Regions from separate parts of the Bradyrhizobium sp. 134 genome, predicted to be linked through region 1. Evidence: predicted binding sites of a transcription regulator. Region 1 holds the regulator's gene; the other holds the start of a gene.

The links. The regulator LexA, encoded in region 1, represses DNA repair genes until DNA is damaged. The targets are predictions, from matches to a motif close to TGTTCNNNNTGTGTTCNG.
Region 2: uvrA (excinuclease ABC subunit UvrA) is a predicted target of LexA. The motif match lies at 2,512-2,529, and genes of this name have one in related genera.

Annotation. Positions count from the first base shown of each region.
Region 1 is NZ_JADPKX010000069.1:220,184-227,982, forward strand. It holds gene IVA75_RS26185 (glutamine--tRNA ligase/YqeY domain fusion protein) at 1-1,159, shown strand, start outside; gene IVA75_RS26190 (nuclear transport factor 2 family protein) at 1,179-1,565, shown strand; gene IVA75_RS26195 (DUF2171 domain-containing protein) at 1,652-1,885, shown strand; gene IVA75_RS26200 (ComEC/Rec2 family competence protein) at 1,981-4,260, shown strand; gene IVA75_RS26205 (hypothetical protein) at 4,392-4,826, opposite strand; gene lexA (transcriptional repressor LexA) at 5,291-5,992, opposite strand; gene glp (gephyrin-like molybdotransferase Glp) at 6,168-7,379, opposite strand; gene IVA75_RS26220 (hypothetical protein) at 7,600-7,791, opposite strand.
Region 2 is NZ_JADPKX010000069.1:325,865-333,663, reverse strand. It holds gene IVA75_RS26725 (single-stranded DNA-binding protein) at 1-185, opposite strand, end outside; gene IVA75_RS26720 (outer membrane beta-barrel protein) at 643-1,425, shown strand; gene IVA75_RS26715 (outer membrane protein) at 1,658-2,347, shown strand; gene uvrA (excinuclease ABC subunit UvrA) at 2,625-5,606, shown strand; gene IVA75_RS26705 (DinB family protein) at 5,654-6,217, shown strand; gene IVA75_RS26700 (HAD-IA family hydrolase) at 6,236-6,910, shown strand; gene IVA75_RS26695 (cytochrome D1 domain-containing protein) at 6,959-7,799, opposite strand, start outside.

The DNA.
Region 1 (7,799 bases):
CGTGCTGCGGGCCAAGATCGACATGGGTGCGGGCAACATCAATCTACGCGACCCCGTGCTGTACCGAATCCTGCATGCGCACCATCCGCGCACCGGGACCAAGTGGAGCATCTATCCGAGCTACGACTATGCCCACGGCCAGTCGGATGCGATCGAGGGCATCACGCATTCGATCTGCACGCTGGAGTTCGAGGACCACCGGCCGCTCTATGACTGGTTCATCGAGAAGCTGCCGGTGCCGTCGAAGCCGCACCAGTACGAATTCGCGCGGCTGAACCTCACCTACACGCTGCTGTCCAAGCGCGTGCTGACCCAGCTCGTCCGCGAGGGCCATGTCGCGGGCTGGGACGATCCGCGTATGCCCACCATGGCGGGGATGCGCCGCCGCGGCGTGCCGCCGGCCGCCCTTCGCGAATTCGTCAAGCGCATCGGCGTGGCGAAGGCCAACAGCGTTGTCGACGTCGGCATGCTCGAGTTCTGCATCCGCGAGGAGCTGAACCGCACGTCGCAGCGGCGGATGGCGGTGCTGAAGCCGCTCAAGGTCGTGATCGAGAACTACCCGGAAGGGCAGACCGAGGAGCTCGAGGCGATCAACCATCCGGACGATCCCTCTGCCGGCACCCGGAAGATCACGTTCGGCCGCGAGCTCTATATCGAGCAGGACGACTTCATGGAGAACCCGCCGAAAAAGTTCTTCCGTCTGTCGCCCGGCAACGAGGTGCGGCTGCGCTACGCCTATTTCGTCAAGTGCACCGGCGTGATCAAGAACGAGGCCGGCGAGGTGGTGGAGCTGCGCTGCACCTACGATCCCGCGACCAAGGGCGGCAACGCGCCCGATGGCCGCAAGGTCAAGGCCACCATGCACTGGCTGTCGGCGGCAACATCCGTGCCCGCGGAAATCCGCGTCTACAACCAGCTGTTTGCCAATCCGAGCCCGGACGCCTCGAATTTTGCGGCCGACCTCAATCCGCAGTCGCTGGAAATTCTCGCTGATGCCCGCGTCGAAGCATCGGTCGCCGAGAGCAATTCGACCGAGCCGATGCAGTTCGAGCGCCAGGGCTATTTCGTGCGCGACAAGGACTCGACGCCCGGCAGACCGGTATTTTCCAGGACCATCGGTCTGCGCGACACGTTCGCGAAGGAAGTTGCCAAGGGCTGAAAAGAGCTGCGAGACCGCAATGAGCAATGAAGCCGACGCGATCGTTTCCGCCGTCATCGCGAAATGGCGCGCCGGCTTCGCAACGCTCGACGCCGCGGCACTCTCGTCTCTGTATTCGAAGAATGCCTTCTTCTTCGGCTCCAACCCAAAGCTCTACCGGGGCGGGGACGGCGTCGCCGACTATTTCAACGGCCTGCCGCGCTGGCGCAAGCCGGGCGCGGTGTTTTCCGAGGTGAGGGCGGCGCAGGCAGGTCCTGACCTCATCAACATGGCCGCGACCATCTCGTTCGATCTTGCCGGCGAACGCCCCGATTTCTCGGTCAAAATGAGCTGGGTCATCATTCGCGAGGACGGCGACTGGAAGATCGTCAATCACCACGCTTCGTCGCAGGCGCCGCTGATCTGACCAGCGGGGGCACACGGCTTCGTCATTCCCGTGAGAGAACGAACGTGCGGCCTGCGCGTTGGGGTGGGTCCAACAAGGAACCCACCATGCAGAACATCGCAGAGCATATGGAAGTCATCGGCGCCGACGGCGTCCATATCGGCACCGTCGACAAGGTCGAAGGCAATCGCATCAAGCTGACCAAGAAAGACAGCGGCGAAGGCAGCCACAAGGGGCATCATCACTTCATCGACAAGGGCCTCGTCGCCGATATTGAGGGCAACAAGGTTCGGCTGTCGGCCAAGGCCGATGTCGCTGTGACGATGGAAGAGGAAAAGTAGCGATCGCAACCTTTCGTTCCTGATCCGTACCGCTATCCGCCCGCCTGCACGTTCCGGTAGCTTCTGACTTCGTTGCGGATCATCGAGTGCACGAAATGGCGGAGCCGGGCCGGCCGGTACGGTCGCAGGGGATCGCAGGGACGTGGCCCGCGGGCCGCACCGCGTCCGCGGGCGGCCTCGCGCCTGCAGGCCTCGACCTCTGGACATCGCTGGCCGAGACCCTCCGCGCATGGCTACGCGCCGAGGCTGGCGCCGGGCGGCTGTTGCCGTGGGTGCCCGTAGCGTTTGGCTGCGGCATCGCGCTTTATTTCTCTGCCGATCACGAGCCAGTACTGTGGGTCGTTGCCACGACCGCCATCGCACTCCTGCTTGGCGCGGCTCTGTTGCGGCGGAGCCGGCTGTTCGCCCCAGCCATCATGATCGCGGCGGTCGCGGCCGGCTTTGCCGTCGCGACCTGGAAGACGGCGCGCATCGCCCACCCGGTGCTGGCAAAGGCGCTCTATTCGGTGTCGTTGTCGGGCTTTGTCGAGGCTCGCGACATCCGCGAGCGTACCGATCGTTTCGTGCTGCGCGTCACTGCGATGGAGGCGCAACGCAGCGACGTCAGGCTTGAGCGCGTGCGCCTGTCGGTCCGCAAAGGCACCGCGCCGGAGGTCGGTAGCTTCGTTCAGCTGAAGGCACGGTTGATGCCGCCGCTCGCGCCGGTGCGGCCCGGCAGCTACGACTTTTCGCGTGACATGTTCTTCCAGGGCATCGGCGCCTCCGGTTTCGCGATGGGCGCAATCACGGCGGCGCCGCCGCCTGAGACCGCCGGCTTGCGGCTGCGTTATGCGGCCTTCATGCAAGGCCTGCGCGATGCGATCGATGCCCGCATCCGGGCGACGCTCGACGGCGACAACCGGGCGATCGCGACCGCGCTGCTTACCGGGCGGCGCGATGCGATCACCACGCCCGTCAACGATGCGATGTTCATCTCCGGTCTCGGCCACGTGCTCTCGATTTCCGGTTATCACATGGCCGTCGTTGCCGGTGTCGTGTTCTTCGCGGTGCGGGCGCTGCTCGCTCTGATCCCGGGACTTGCGGCCGGCTTCGCCATCAAGAAATGGTCGGCGGCCGCCGCGCTGGTCGCTGCTGCGTTCTACCTGCTGCTGTCGGGCGCGGAGGTCGCAACGCAAAGATCGTTCTTCATGACGGCGGTAGTGCTGATCGCGGTGATGGTCGATCGCCGCGCCATCACCTTTCGCACGCTTGCTGTCGCCGCGCTGATCGTGCTGGCGGTCGCGCCGGAAGCACTGGTGCATCCGAGTTTTCAGATGTCGTTTGCGGCAACGCTCGGGCTCGTCGCCTTGGTGCAGATCGGCATGCCCAATTTGTTTGCCTCGCCGGACCATTCGGCGACCGCGCGCATTGCGATGTGGGGTGGCCGCGAGATCGCGATGCTGTTCATGGCCTCGCTGATTGCGGGACTTGCGACCACGCCCTACGCCGCTTTCCATTTCCACCGTGTCACGCCGTTTGGCGTGCTTGCCAATCTCTGCGCGATGCCGGTGGTCTCGGCGCTGGTGATGCCGGCGGGATTGTTGGGGCTGCTTGCTGCGCCGTTCGGGCTGGACAGCGTGTTCTGGTGGCTGATGGGGATCGGCATCGAGTGGATGGTCGCGGTCTCGCGCTGGGTCGCGGCATTGCCGGGCGCGGTCGGCCGCATCCCGGCGTTCGGGATCACGTCGCTGATCGCGGCGAGCCTGGGAATCATTGTGCTAGGCTTGTTGCGCACGCCGCTACGCTGGTCCGGCGCCCTGGTCCTGCTGGCAGCGATCCTCTGGGGACTGTCGGCGCGGCAGCCCGACATCCTGATTGCCGGGGATGGCGCCAGCGTCGCGGTGCGGGGCAGGGACGGATATCTGCACCTGATCAGGACGAGCAAGGACAGCTTTTTGCTCAAGGAATGGCTCGCTGCCGACGCCGATCCGCGCGATGCCGGCAGAGCCTCGCTGGCCGATGGCGTGTCATGTGACGAATCGGGCTGCGTGACGCCACTGGCCGACGGGAGGTTGGTCGCGCTGGCACTGCGCGTCGACGCTCTTGCGGACGATTGTAGTCGGGCCGCGCTGGTGGTGACGACACGCCCCGCGCCGCCCGATTGCGCGGCGATGGTGGTCGATCGGCAACGGCTCGCCAGTCAGAGTGCGCTGGCGCTGACGCAGCGTGGTGACGGCTTTGTGGTTCACGCGGTGAGGGCGAGAGGCGCGAGCCGCCCCTGGTTGCCAGCCGGCGCAGGCGAGGGTGATTTCGACGGCAGCCTTGCGCCGAAGGCGATCGCGCCCCGCATCAAGGACGCAACGCCGGCGGAGACCGACTTGCAGGCCGACGATTGATCTGACGGTGCGGAGCAATGCAGTGGATCGGTGCATCTGCTCGGATTCGCTGGGCGCAAACCACGCCATCTCGCCGGCCACGGCCGGCGATGGCGATTCAATCTTGACCTCCGACCTCGTAGCCGGCTGCGTCAGCCGATCGGCAGGCGCGTGACGGTCGGCTGCCTGTCGGCGATGACCTGCGCCTTGTGCTCGCGCTCCGTCACCGGCTCGGTCACAGGCAGTTGCAGCACGGTCGCGCGCTGGCCTTCGACGAGCTGCGTCACCAGCACATATTTGCCGTCCGGGAATTCGATCGCGTCATGATGGCGGTCGGGAACGTGCGGGTCGATCTTGCCGAACTTGCCCACGCGGGAATTGATGGTGCGCGTCCAGATCCAGCGATTGTCGTAGCGAACGTCGTCGGCGAAGGCGAGCTCCGTTCCCGGCAGCAGGCACACGGCAACAGACGGATCGGCTGCCGAGGCGAAGCCGCGCGTCGAGGTGCCGCGGAAGCTTGTCGTGACGATCGTCTCGCCGACTTCGGCGGGGCGCGACGCGACGGCATGCAGGCTGTAGTCACACATCGGGTGCTCCTCATGCTGGGATAGCAACCCGCGTCTCTTAATCGAGGCGCAGGCCTCTATCAGAGTTGAAGCATGAACGCTCTGCTTGGTTGTGGGCAAATCTGCGGCTGGTTTCCGCAAGCCGCGATCACATTATCTTTCCCGCATTCAATAGGAACAAAGCCTGCTGCGATGCATTCGGGAGGCGCGTGCGCGAATATCGCCGGCTTGACCGCAACGGTCGAGCTTGATCGCTGGCCGCTGTTTCCTCGAACACTTGCGCCGCGAACCAGTTCCGCTTCGTGGGCGTCGCGAGGAGCCAGCGCCGAAGGAGGGGCCGGATAGTCTGTGCAGAACCAGAAAGACTACCCAGCCGGAGCGGACGATGATCCGCTCCAATCCCTGACCGGCGATGCCGATCGGAAGCGCGCGCGGCGCCAAGCACCTCCGGTATGAAGTACTCCCGGTATCAAGGACGCCCGGTATCAGTACTTCCGGTAAAGCCCGATCAGCTTGCCCTGAATCTTCACCCGGTTGGGTGGCAGGATGCGGACCTCATAGGCCGCGTTGGCGGGCTCGAGCGCGATCGAGGCGCCGCGACGGCGGAAGCGCTTCAGCGTGGCTTCCTCGTCGTCGATCAGCGCCACCACGATGTCGCCGGTATCGGCGCTCTCGTTTCGCTGAATCAGCGCCATGTCGCCATCGAGGATGCCGGCCTCGACCATGGAATCACCGCGCACTTCGAGCGCGTAATGCTCGCCCGAGCCGAGCATGTCAGGCGGTACGCTGATAGTATGGCTGCGGGTCTGCAACGCCTCGATCGGCGTGCCGGCCGCGATGCGACCCATCACCGGCACCGCGACGGGACGTTCGCCCTCGTCCGCGGGCAGGCTGGAGCTCGCACGCACCTTGCCGAGATTGCCCTCAATGACGCTCGGCGTGAAGCCGCGGCGGCTGCCGGCGGCTGCCTGGAGCTCCGGCAGCTTGATGACTTCAATCGCACGGGCGCGGTTGGGCAGGCGTCGGATGAAGCCACGCTCCTCGAGCGCCGTGATCAGGCGATGGATGCCCGACTTCGAGCGCAGGTCGAGCGCATCCTTCATCTCGTCGAAGGAGGGCGGTACGCCGCTTTCCTTCAGACGTTCACTGATGAACCGCAGAAGCTCGTATTGTTTGCGCGTTAACATCTCGACCAAAGTCCCCCGGTTGATGTCGTCCGATTCCGAGACGCTGAATTCGGCAATAAGCCGCTACATGCTCGAAACAAATCATGAACGGACACTATATGTTCGATACATGTTCCGCAACTGCTTAATTTACCGTGAACAGAGCAAAGTTCGCGGAACGTGCATTGCCGGACGCTCAGACGGGGAGCCGCAACACTTCGCAAGCCGTGCCGGCTTCGGCCTTCGGCGCGAACGGTGCGCGCACGAGAAGTACCTGTGCTGCAGCGAGATTCGCAAGCAGCGAAGAGTCCTGATGATTGACGGGAAGAACGACGCGCGTGCCATCGTCACGCTCCTCCAGATGCGCGCGCAGATAGTCCTCGCGCTGGTCGTTGGCGCCGACGTCGCGGCCGAGCACGGCGCGTTCACGGCGATGGTGAATCACCGAACGGCCCGACAGGGCGCGAATCAGCGGCACCATGAACAGGAAAGCGCACACGTAGGACGACACGGGATTGCCCGGCAGGCCGATCACACCCATTGCGCCGAGCCGCCCGTGCATCATCGGCTTGCCTGGCCGCATCGCGATCTTCCAGAACGCCATTGCGATGCCTTCGACCCGCAGTGCCTGCTGGACCAGATCGTGGTCGCCGACCGATGCGCCGCCGGTCGTGATCAGGATGTCGGCGCCGCTCTCGCGGGCGCGGCGGATGCCGGCGGCGGTCGCCTCCAGCGTGTCGGCGGCAATACCGAGGTCGATGGTCTCGGCGCCCTCGCTGCGGGCGAGCGCGTGCAGGGCGTAGCCGTTGGAATAGACGATCTGGCCGTGGCCGGGCATGGTGCCCGGCATCACCAGCTCGTCGCCGGTGGCGAGAATCGCGACTTTCGGACGCCTGAAAACGCCAAGGTGCGGATGGTTCATCCCGGCGGCGAGGGCGAGGTCGCGCTCGGTGAGACGATTTCCCTTGCGCAGGAGCACGTCGCCCTCGCGGAAATCGACGCCTGCGGGGCGGATGTGCCGACCGGCGATCGCGGCTTCCTTGATCGTGATGCGCTTGCCGGCGGCGACGGTGTCCTCCTGGATCACGACGGCGTCCGCGCCACCGGGAACGACGCCGCCGGTGAAGATCCGCACGGCCTCGCCGGCGCCGACCATCCCCGCGAACGGTCGGCCCGCCGCGACTTCGCCGATGATGGTGAGCTCCGAATCGATCGTCGCGGCATCGGCCGCGCGCACCGCGTAGCCGTCCATCGCCGACATCGCCTGCGGCGGCTGCGTGCGCCGCGCCGCCACGTCACCCGCGAGCACGCGATGGTAGGCCTGGTCGAGGGAAATCATTTCATCCGGCAGCGGCTCTGCACCCGCCAGCACCGCGGCAAGCGCGTCGGAAACCGGCATCAAGGCCACGGCGAAAACTCCTGCTCGGCACGTTCGGGCGAATGTTCCGCACGTCTTCTAGCCGAGCGCGCGCGCAGAGGCAAAAACGGCTGAGCGGGTGCAGTCATCCCACCGCATTGTTCCGGAAGGCAGGATCAAGCGCGTTGCGGCATGATCCGAAGAACGTGTCAGATCGGCAGGACAGTGGTCATGGCAAGACGAGAACGACGAGCGCCCCGGACTGCATCGATCAGCTCCCTGGCTGCCCGTGAGTTACGTCGGGCGCCTTGGGTCCCTGATCCTTGTCGGGCAGCGGATCGGCCTGGGATTTCAGGTCGGCGGCCTTGCTCACAAGCTTGGCGGAAAGGTCCGAATCTGAAGTTGTCCTCGCGAATTCAAGAAGAAGAGAGGCCTGCTTGGTGAGGTAGGTTTTGCCCAACACGATGATGC
Region 2 (7,799 bases), 110 kb from region 1:
TCATTGAAGATCACGACGCGGTGCCACTCGGTCTTTTCCTTGCGCTCGCCGGTGGCCTTGTCGCGCCACGTCTCCGAGGTGGCGACGCTTAGATTGGCGATCGGCCGCCCGTCCTGGGTGCGGCGGATTTCAGGATCCTTGCCGAGATTTCCAACCAGAATGACCTTGTTGACGCTTCCCGCCATCTCCGCTCTCCGCTCCGAATGCCACTGAATTCAAGAAGGCCGGTCCGCTCCCCGCGTTCCGCCGTGCCCGTTGAGGCGACCCTATACGCTCGCCGAACGCTTGCGGACGACGATCAGTCCGTCACCCCTCCGGTTATCCCCACATATAGCATCGACCTCCAGTTCGTTCCAGATTTGTTCTTGGCGAAACCACCGCATCGATGTGGCGTCGATCGGCCAATGTAGTGCGGGAATGCGCGCAGCGGTTGGAACCTTTGTAGGTTCCCGAGAACGAGGGAAAGAACTTAAGATTCAGTGTGTTATGGGTACTCGCAGTGCCCCGTTCTTGTTGCATTTCGGAGACGGACTCTGCCGCCCCGTAGAGCTACGGTTTCCTCGGACTTAGTTCATATGGGCCCTCGCGCCTGATCAGCCGCTTCGGGGAAGAAAGAAGCGGACGAACCTGGGGAGACTGGCAATGAATAAGCTTCTTGTTGGTGCAATCGGTGCAGTGGCGATGGGCCTGTCGGCTCCCGCGAGCGCGGCGGATATGGCCGCGCGTCCCTACACCAAGGCCCCCGCGCCGGCGATTGCCACCATCTACGATTGGAGCGGCTTCTATATCGGCATCAACGGCGGCGGTGGCTCAAGCCACACGTGCTGGGACTTCGTCACGCCCGCGACCGGCGTTTTGGTCGGCGAAGGCTGTCACAATGCGACGGGGGGCACCGTCGGTGGCCAGATCGGCTATCGCTGGCAGTCCGCCAATTGGGTGTTCGGTCTCGAAGGCCAAGGCAACTGGGCCGACTTCCGGGGCGACAATGTGAGCACCCTCTTCCCGGGTACCGCTTTGGTGACGGGTGATCGCAACCGTTCCCGCATCGACGCTTTCGGCCTCATCACCGGTCAGGTCGGTTACGCCTGGAACAACGTGCTGTTCTACGTGAAGGGCGGCGCCGCCGTCGTCGGCGACAAGTACGACATCTACGCTGCTACAGGTACGCCCGGCGCGGGCGCGCTCCTGGCTTCGGCGCGGGAGACTCGCTGGGGTGGTACGGTCGGGGCCGGTCTGGAGTTCGGCTTCGCCCCGAACTGGTCGTTGGGCTTTGAGTACGACCACATCTTCCTTGGCGATCGCACGATCGGCTTCACAACGCCCCCAGGTGGGGTCTTCGGCAGCGACCGGATTCGGCAGGACGTCGACATGGGCCTCGTCCGCCTGAACTATCGCTGGGGCGGTCCGGTGATCGCGAGGTACTGATCGAACTGACATCCATCAAAGCAAGGCCGGCCTCGCGCCGGCCTTTTTCGTTGCTGTTCCCATGGGGGAACCAAAGGTCAGTAAATGCACCATTTTCAGGCCGCTGTGGCTTTCCAGTGACACAACTTGCGGCTTCAATGGTGTAAGTACGGCTTCAGTTGGGCAAGTGAGTCCGATGCCCTTCCTTATCGTGGAAGGCACAATCAGAAACTGGGACTGGGATTAGTTGAAAATGAAAAAGGTTTTGTTGGCTTCGGCCTGTTTGTTCGCTCTCGCTGCCCCGGCTTCGGCCGCTGATCTCGCGGCGCGCCCCTACACCAAGGCTCCGGTGGCCATGGCTTCGGTCTACAACTGGACCGGCTTCTACCTCGGTGTTGTCGGTGGCGGCGCCTGGGAAAATTCCTCGACCGACCCGAAGATGAAGGGCGGCTTCGTCGGCGGTACCGCCGGCTACAACTGGCAGACCGGCAATGTCGTGTTCGGCATCGAGGCCGATGGTGCCTGGGCTGACGTCAGCGCGTCGGTCACCGGCCCCGTTGCCGTCCCCGGCTTCGGCCTCGTCAGCACCACCCTCAGCTCGAAGACCGATGCGATGGGCACCGTGCGCGGCCGCATCGGCTACGCCGTCAACAACGTCCTGTTCTACGGCACCGGTGGTTACGCCTGGATCGACAACAAGCTCAGCATCAGCGCGCTCGGCGTGACCGTTTCCGACAGCAAGTGGCACTCCGGCTGGACCGTCGGTGCGGGCGTCGAAGCGTTCTTCGCTCCGCAGTGGTCGGTCAAGGGCGAGTACCTCTTTCGCAGCCTCGGCGGCGAGACCTACTTCTCGGGCGCCCTGCCCACCGGCACGCTCGAGTTTCACACCGTGCAGGTCGGCGTGAACTATCACTTCGGGGGCCCGATCGTCGCGAAGTACTGATCTTCGCTATCGACGCCATCGTGTTACGAAAGGCCGGCCTCGCGCCGGCCTTTTTGTTTGCCGGGCACGTTACTGCGCAGTTCCACCGCCCTGGCTCCTGCCAGATGCCGCCAGCGTGCCAACAATCGGTTGACGATTCGCAGACGCCACTGGAAATCCGTCCCCGTTCTTCCTACGTTCGCTCACATACCCATCGGCGCCGATCCCGGTTCCGGGCGAAGCGCGCCTATTCAGTTGGCGCGATCGCGCGCTTTTGGATTCCCTGAGGACCACCAGGATGGATGAAGTGATCAAGGCGAAGCGCCAACAACAGAACGCGGGATCAAACCTGCGCGCAATAACGATCCGTGGCGCGCGCGAGCACAACCTCAAGAACGTCGACGTCGAGATTCCCCGCGACAAGCTGGTGGTGTTCACGGGGCTGTCAGGCTCCGGCAAATCCTCGCTCGCGTTCGACACCATCTATGCCGAGGGCCAGCGCCGTTACGTCGAATCGCTGTCGGCCTATGCCCGCCAGTTCCTGGAAATGATGCAGAAGCCTGACGTCGACCAGATCGACGGCCTGTCGCCGGCGATCTCGATCGAGCAGAAGACGACGTCGAAGAACCCGCGCTCCACCGTCGGCACGGTGACCGAAATCTACGACTACATGCGCCTGCTGTGGGCGCGCGTCGGCGTGCCCTATTCGCCCGCCACCGGCCTGCCGATCGAGAGCCAGACCGTCTCGCAGATGGTCGACCGCGTGCTGGCGCTGCCCGAGGGCTCGCGCCTCTATCTGCTCGCGCCGGTCGTGCGTGGCCGCAAGGGCGAGTACCGCAAAGAGCTCGCCGAATGGCTTAAGAAGGGCTTTCAGCGCGTCAAGATCGACGGCGCCTTCCACGAGCTCGCGGAAGCCCCTGTGCTCGACAAGAAATTCCCGCACGACATCGACGTCGTCGTCGACCGCATCGTGGTGCGCGCCGACATCGGCCAGCGCCTCGCCGAAAGCTTCGAGACCGCACTGAAGCTCGCCGAGGGCCTCGCCGTCATCGAATTCGCCGGTGCGCCGGCTGCAGCAGCACCCGCGGAAGAGAAAAAGAAGACCGCAAAGATCCACGACAAGAGCGGACCCGAGCGCATGCTGTTCTCGGAAAAGTTCGCCTGCCCGGTCTCCGGCTTCACGATCCCCGAGATCGAGCCCCGGCTGTTCTCGTTCAACAATCCCTATGGCGCCTGCCCCGCCTGCGGCGGACTCGGCGTCGAGCAGCATGTCGACGAAGACCTCGTCATCCCCGACAAGGAACTTGCCATCGGCAAGGGCGCGATCGCGCCCTGGGCCAAGTCCTCGTCGCCCTATTACATTCAGACGCTGACTGCGCTCGGCAAGCACTACAAGTTCACGCTGACCACCAAGTGGAAGGATCTGCCCAAGAAGACGCAGAACGCGATCCTCCATGGCTCCGGCGAGGACGAGATCAAGTTCTCCTACGAGGACGGCGTCCGTTCCTACGACACCAAGAAGCCGTTCGAAGGCGTCATCACCAACATCAACCGCCGCTATCGCGAGACCGAGAGCGAGTGGGCGCGCGAGGAGCTGGCGAAGTATTTCCACGACGTGCCCTGCGAGGCGTGCCACGGCTTTCGGCTCAAGCCCGAGGCGCTCTGCGTCAAGATCGGCGGCAAGCATATCGGCGACATCTCCGAGATGTCGGTAAAGGGCGCCGGCGCGTGGTTCGAGACCGTTCCGGAGGCGCTGAACACCCAGCAGAACGAGATCGCCGGCCGCATCCTCAAGGAGATCCGCGAGCGCCTCACCTTCCTGCTCGACGTCGGCCTCAACTACCTCACGCTGTCCCGCTCCTCCGGCACGCTGTCCGGCGGCGAGAGCCAGCGCATCCGTCTGGCCTCGCAGATCGGCTCGGGGCTAACAGGCGTGCTCTACGTGCTCGACGAGCCCTCGATCGGCCTGCATCAGCGCGACAACGCGCGCCTGCTCGACACGCTGAAGCGACTTCGTGACCTCGGCAACACCGTAATCGTGGTCGAGCACGACGAGGACGCGATCCTGCTCGCCGACCACGTGCTCGACATCGGCCCCGGCGCCGGCATGCATGGCGGCAACATCATCGCCGAAGGCACGCCCGCCGAAATCATGCGCAACCCCAACTCGCTGACCGGCAAATATCTCACGGGCGAGCTCGAGGTCGAGGTGCCGGAACGGCGTCCGCCGAACCATCGCCGCACCATCAAGGTGGTCAACGCGCGCGGCAACAATCTCAAGAACGTCACGGCCGAAATTCCGCTCGGCCTGTTCACCTGCGTCACCGGCGTCTCCGGCGGCGGCAAGTCGACGTTGCTGATCGACACGCTGTACAAGGCGATCGCCCGCAAGCTGAACAATGCCAGCGAAGGCGCCGCACCGCACGACCGCATCGAGGGCCTCGAGCACATCGACAAGATCATCGACATCGACCAGTCGCCGATCGGTCGCACGCCACGCTCCAACCCCGCGACCTATACCGGCGCCTTCACGCCGATCCGCGAATGGTTCGCAGGCCTGCCGGAATCGAAGGCGCGCGGCTACGAGCCCGGCCGCTTCTCCTTCAACGTCAAGGGCGGCCGTTGCGAGGCCTGCCAGGGCGACGGCGTCATCAAGATCGAGATGCACTTTTTGCCTGACGTCTACGTCACCTGCGACGTCTGCAAGGGCAAGCGCTACAACCGCGAGACGCTGGAGGTCCTGTTCAAGGGCAAGAGCATCGCCGACGTGCTCGACATGACGGTCGAGGAAGCGGCCGAGTTCTTCAAGGCGGTCCCGCGCGTGCGTGAGACCTTCCAGACCCTGCACCGCGTCGGTCTGGATTACATCCATGTCGGCCAGCAGGCCACGACGCTCTCGGGCGGCGAAGCCCAGCGCGTCAAGCTGGCCAAGGAGCTGTCGAAGCGCGCCACCGGCCGCACGCTCTATATCCTGGACGAGCCGACCACCGGCCTGCATTTCCACGACGTCAAGAAACTCCTGGAGGTGCTGCACGAGCTGGTCGCGCAGGGCAACACGGTCGTCGTCATCGAGCACAATCTCGAAGTCATCAAGACCGCCGACTGGGTCATCGACCTCGGCCCCGAAGGCGGCGACGGCGGCGGCGAGATCGTCGCCTGGGGCCCTCCGGAAGACATCGCGAAAGCGCCAAGAAGCTATACGGGCAAGTTCCTGGCGCCGGTGCTGGCGAAGGCACGGAAGCCGAAGCGGCGGCGCGCGGCGAGCGAGGCGGCGGAGTAGGTTACGCAGCGAGAGCATGCCGACACATTGTCTGAGGGAGACTGAGCTTGCCTGCAGGACTTGTGCAAACCTATCGTGCGTTCGCCCACAATAATGCCTGGGCAAATCACCGGCTGCTCACCGCTTGCGCGACGCTGTCTCAGGCCGACTTCGAAGCCGCACGAACCGGCTTCTTTCCGAGCCTGCAGCGTACGCTGAACCACATCCATGTCATCGACCTCTTCTATGTCGATGCGCTGGAGGGCGGGTGGCTGGGACCGGCGGCTTGGAAGAACGAAGTGCCCCACATTTCGCTTGCCGCGCTAAAACCCGCGCAGTCCGCGATCGACAAGCGCTTGATTGCCGCCTGCGATGGACTGACGCCCGAGCTTCTCGACGGTCTCGTGCGGATCAATCGCGACACCCGCGTGCAGACCGAACGTCGTGACCGGCTGCTCATGCATCTGTTCCAGCATCAAATTCATCATCGCGGACAGGCGCACGCGATGCTGTCTGAAACGCACGTTCCCCCGCCCCAGCTGGACGAGTTCTTCGCCGAGGGAGAGGCGCCGCTCAGGGCCACCGAATTCGACCAACTCGGATGGACGGAGGAAACGGTGTGGAAAGCCTAGCGGTGTAGCTTCGTCTCCATGCCTTACTCCCTCGCCATCTTCGATCTCGACGGCACGCTGGCCGACAGCTTTCCGTGGTTCCTGCGCACCATCAACGACGTCGCCGATCGCTTCGGCTTCCGCCGCGTCGCGGATGAGGATATCGAGGGGCTGCGGAATGCTTCGTCGCGCGAGATTCTCAGCCGGCTCGAGGTGCCCTTGTGGAAGCTGCCGGCGATCGCGCGGCATGCGCGGCGGCTGAAGGGAGAGGCGGCGGCGGAGATTGCGTTGTTTGCGGGCGTCGAGGCGATGTTGAAAACGCTGGCCGGTAACGGTGTGCAACTGGCGCTGGTGACGTCGGATAGCGAAGCCAATGCGCGCGAGAAGCTCGGCGATTGCGCGGCGCTGTTCGCCCATTTCGATTGCGCGGCGTCGTTGTTCGGCAAGCCGTCGAAATTTCGCCGCGTCATGCGGCGCGCCGGCGTGGAGCCGGGCAAGGTCATCGCGATCGGCGACGAGGTGCGCGACATCGAGGCGGCTCGCGCTGTGGGGATTGCCTGCGGCGCCGTGGGCTGGGGTTATGCGGCGCCGGCGGCGCTGCGGGCGCTGGCGCCGGATCACATGTTTGAGCAGATGGATGAGATTGTCTGGACGCTGTGCCCCGGTGCAGTAGCCCGGATGAGCGAAGCGACATCCGGGAACGCCGGTGGATGAGGAGAGCCCTGTCCCGCATGTCGTTCCGCTCATGCGGGCTACACGCCCCTACTCCGTCCTGCGCAAGAACGCCCCAAACGCGCGCGGGCCGTCGCCGGTCTTGACCTCGCCGATCACCTTCAGCTCGACCGCATCGATGATATCGAGCGTGTTGCTTTCCCAGCAGGCGACGATGATGCGCTTGCCGTCGGCGGTCGCGGCAATGCCTTCGGGATAATCGCCAACGTTGATCCGCTTGATCGGCTTCAAGGTCGCCAGATCGAACACACTGACAGTGCCGCCATACTGATCGGTGACGAAGCCGCGGCCCTGCGCCAGCGCCACCGCATAGGGACGCATCCCGACCGGCACGCGGCCGATCTCGCGCGCTTCGGCGATGTCGATCACGGAGACGTCGTCAGAGCCGACATTGGCGGTGTAGGCCCGCTTGCCCTCGGCATCGACGGTGACGCCGAAAGGGCGGGTGCCGACCTTGATGGTCGCCCTGCGCTGGCGCGTCGCGGTGTCGACCACCGAGACGCTGTCGTCGTCGCGGTCGGCCGAGAGCAGCAGCTTGCCATCCGGCGTCACCGCGAGCCCCGACGGCGAGGCGCCGACCGCGATGCTGGCCGTGACGCTGCGGCTCGCCGCGTCGATCACCCGCACGGCCGCCGCATACCAGTCCGCGACATAGACGGTCTTGCCATCAGGCGCGACGGCAACGCCGAGCGGCCCGCCGCCGACCTCGATCCGCGCCGCAACCTGCCGCGTTGACGCGTCCACCACCGTCACGGCCTTGGCATCCGGGCTCGTCACATAGGCAAAGCGCCCGTCCGCGCTGACGGCGACGCCGGCCGGCTTGCCGCCGATCGGGATGGTCGCGACGCTGCGTGCCGTGGCGAGATCCACG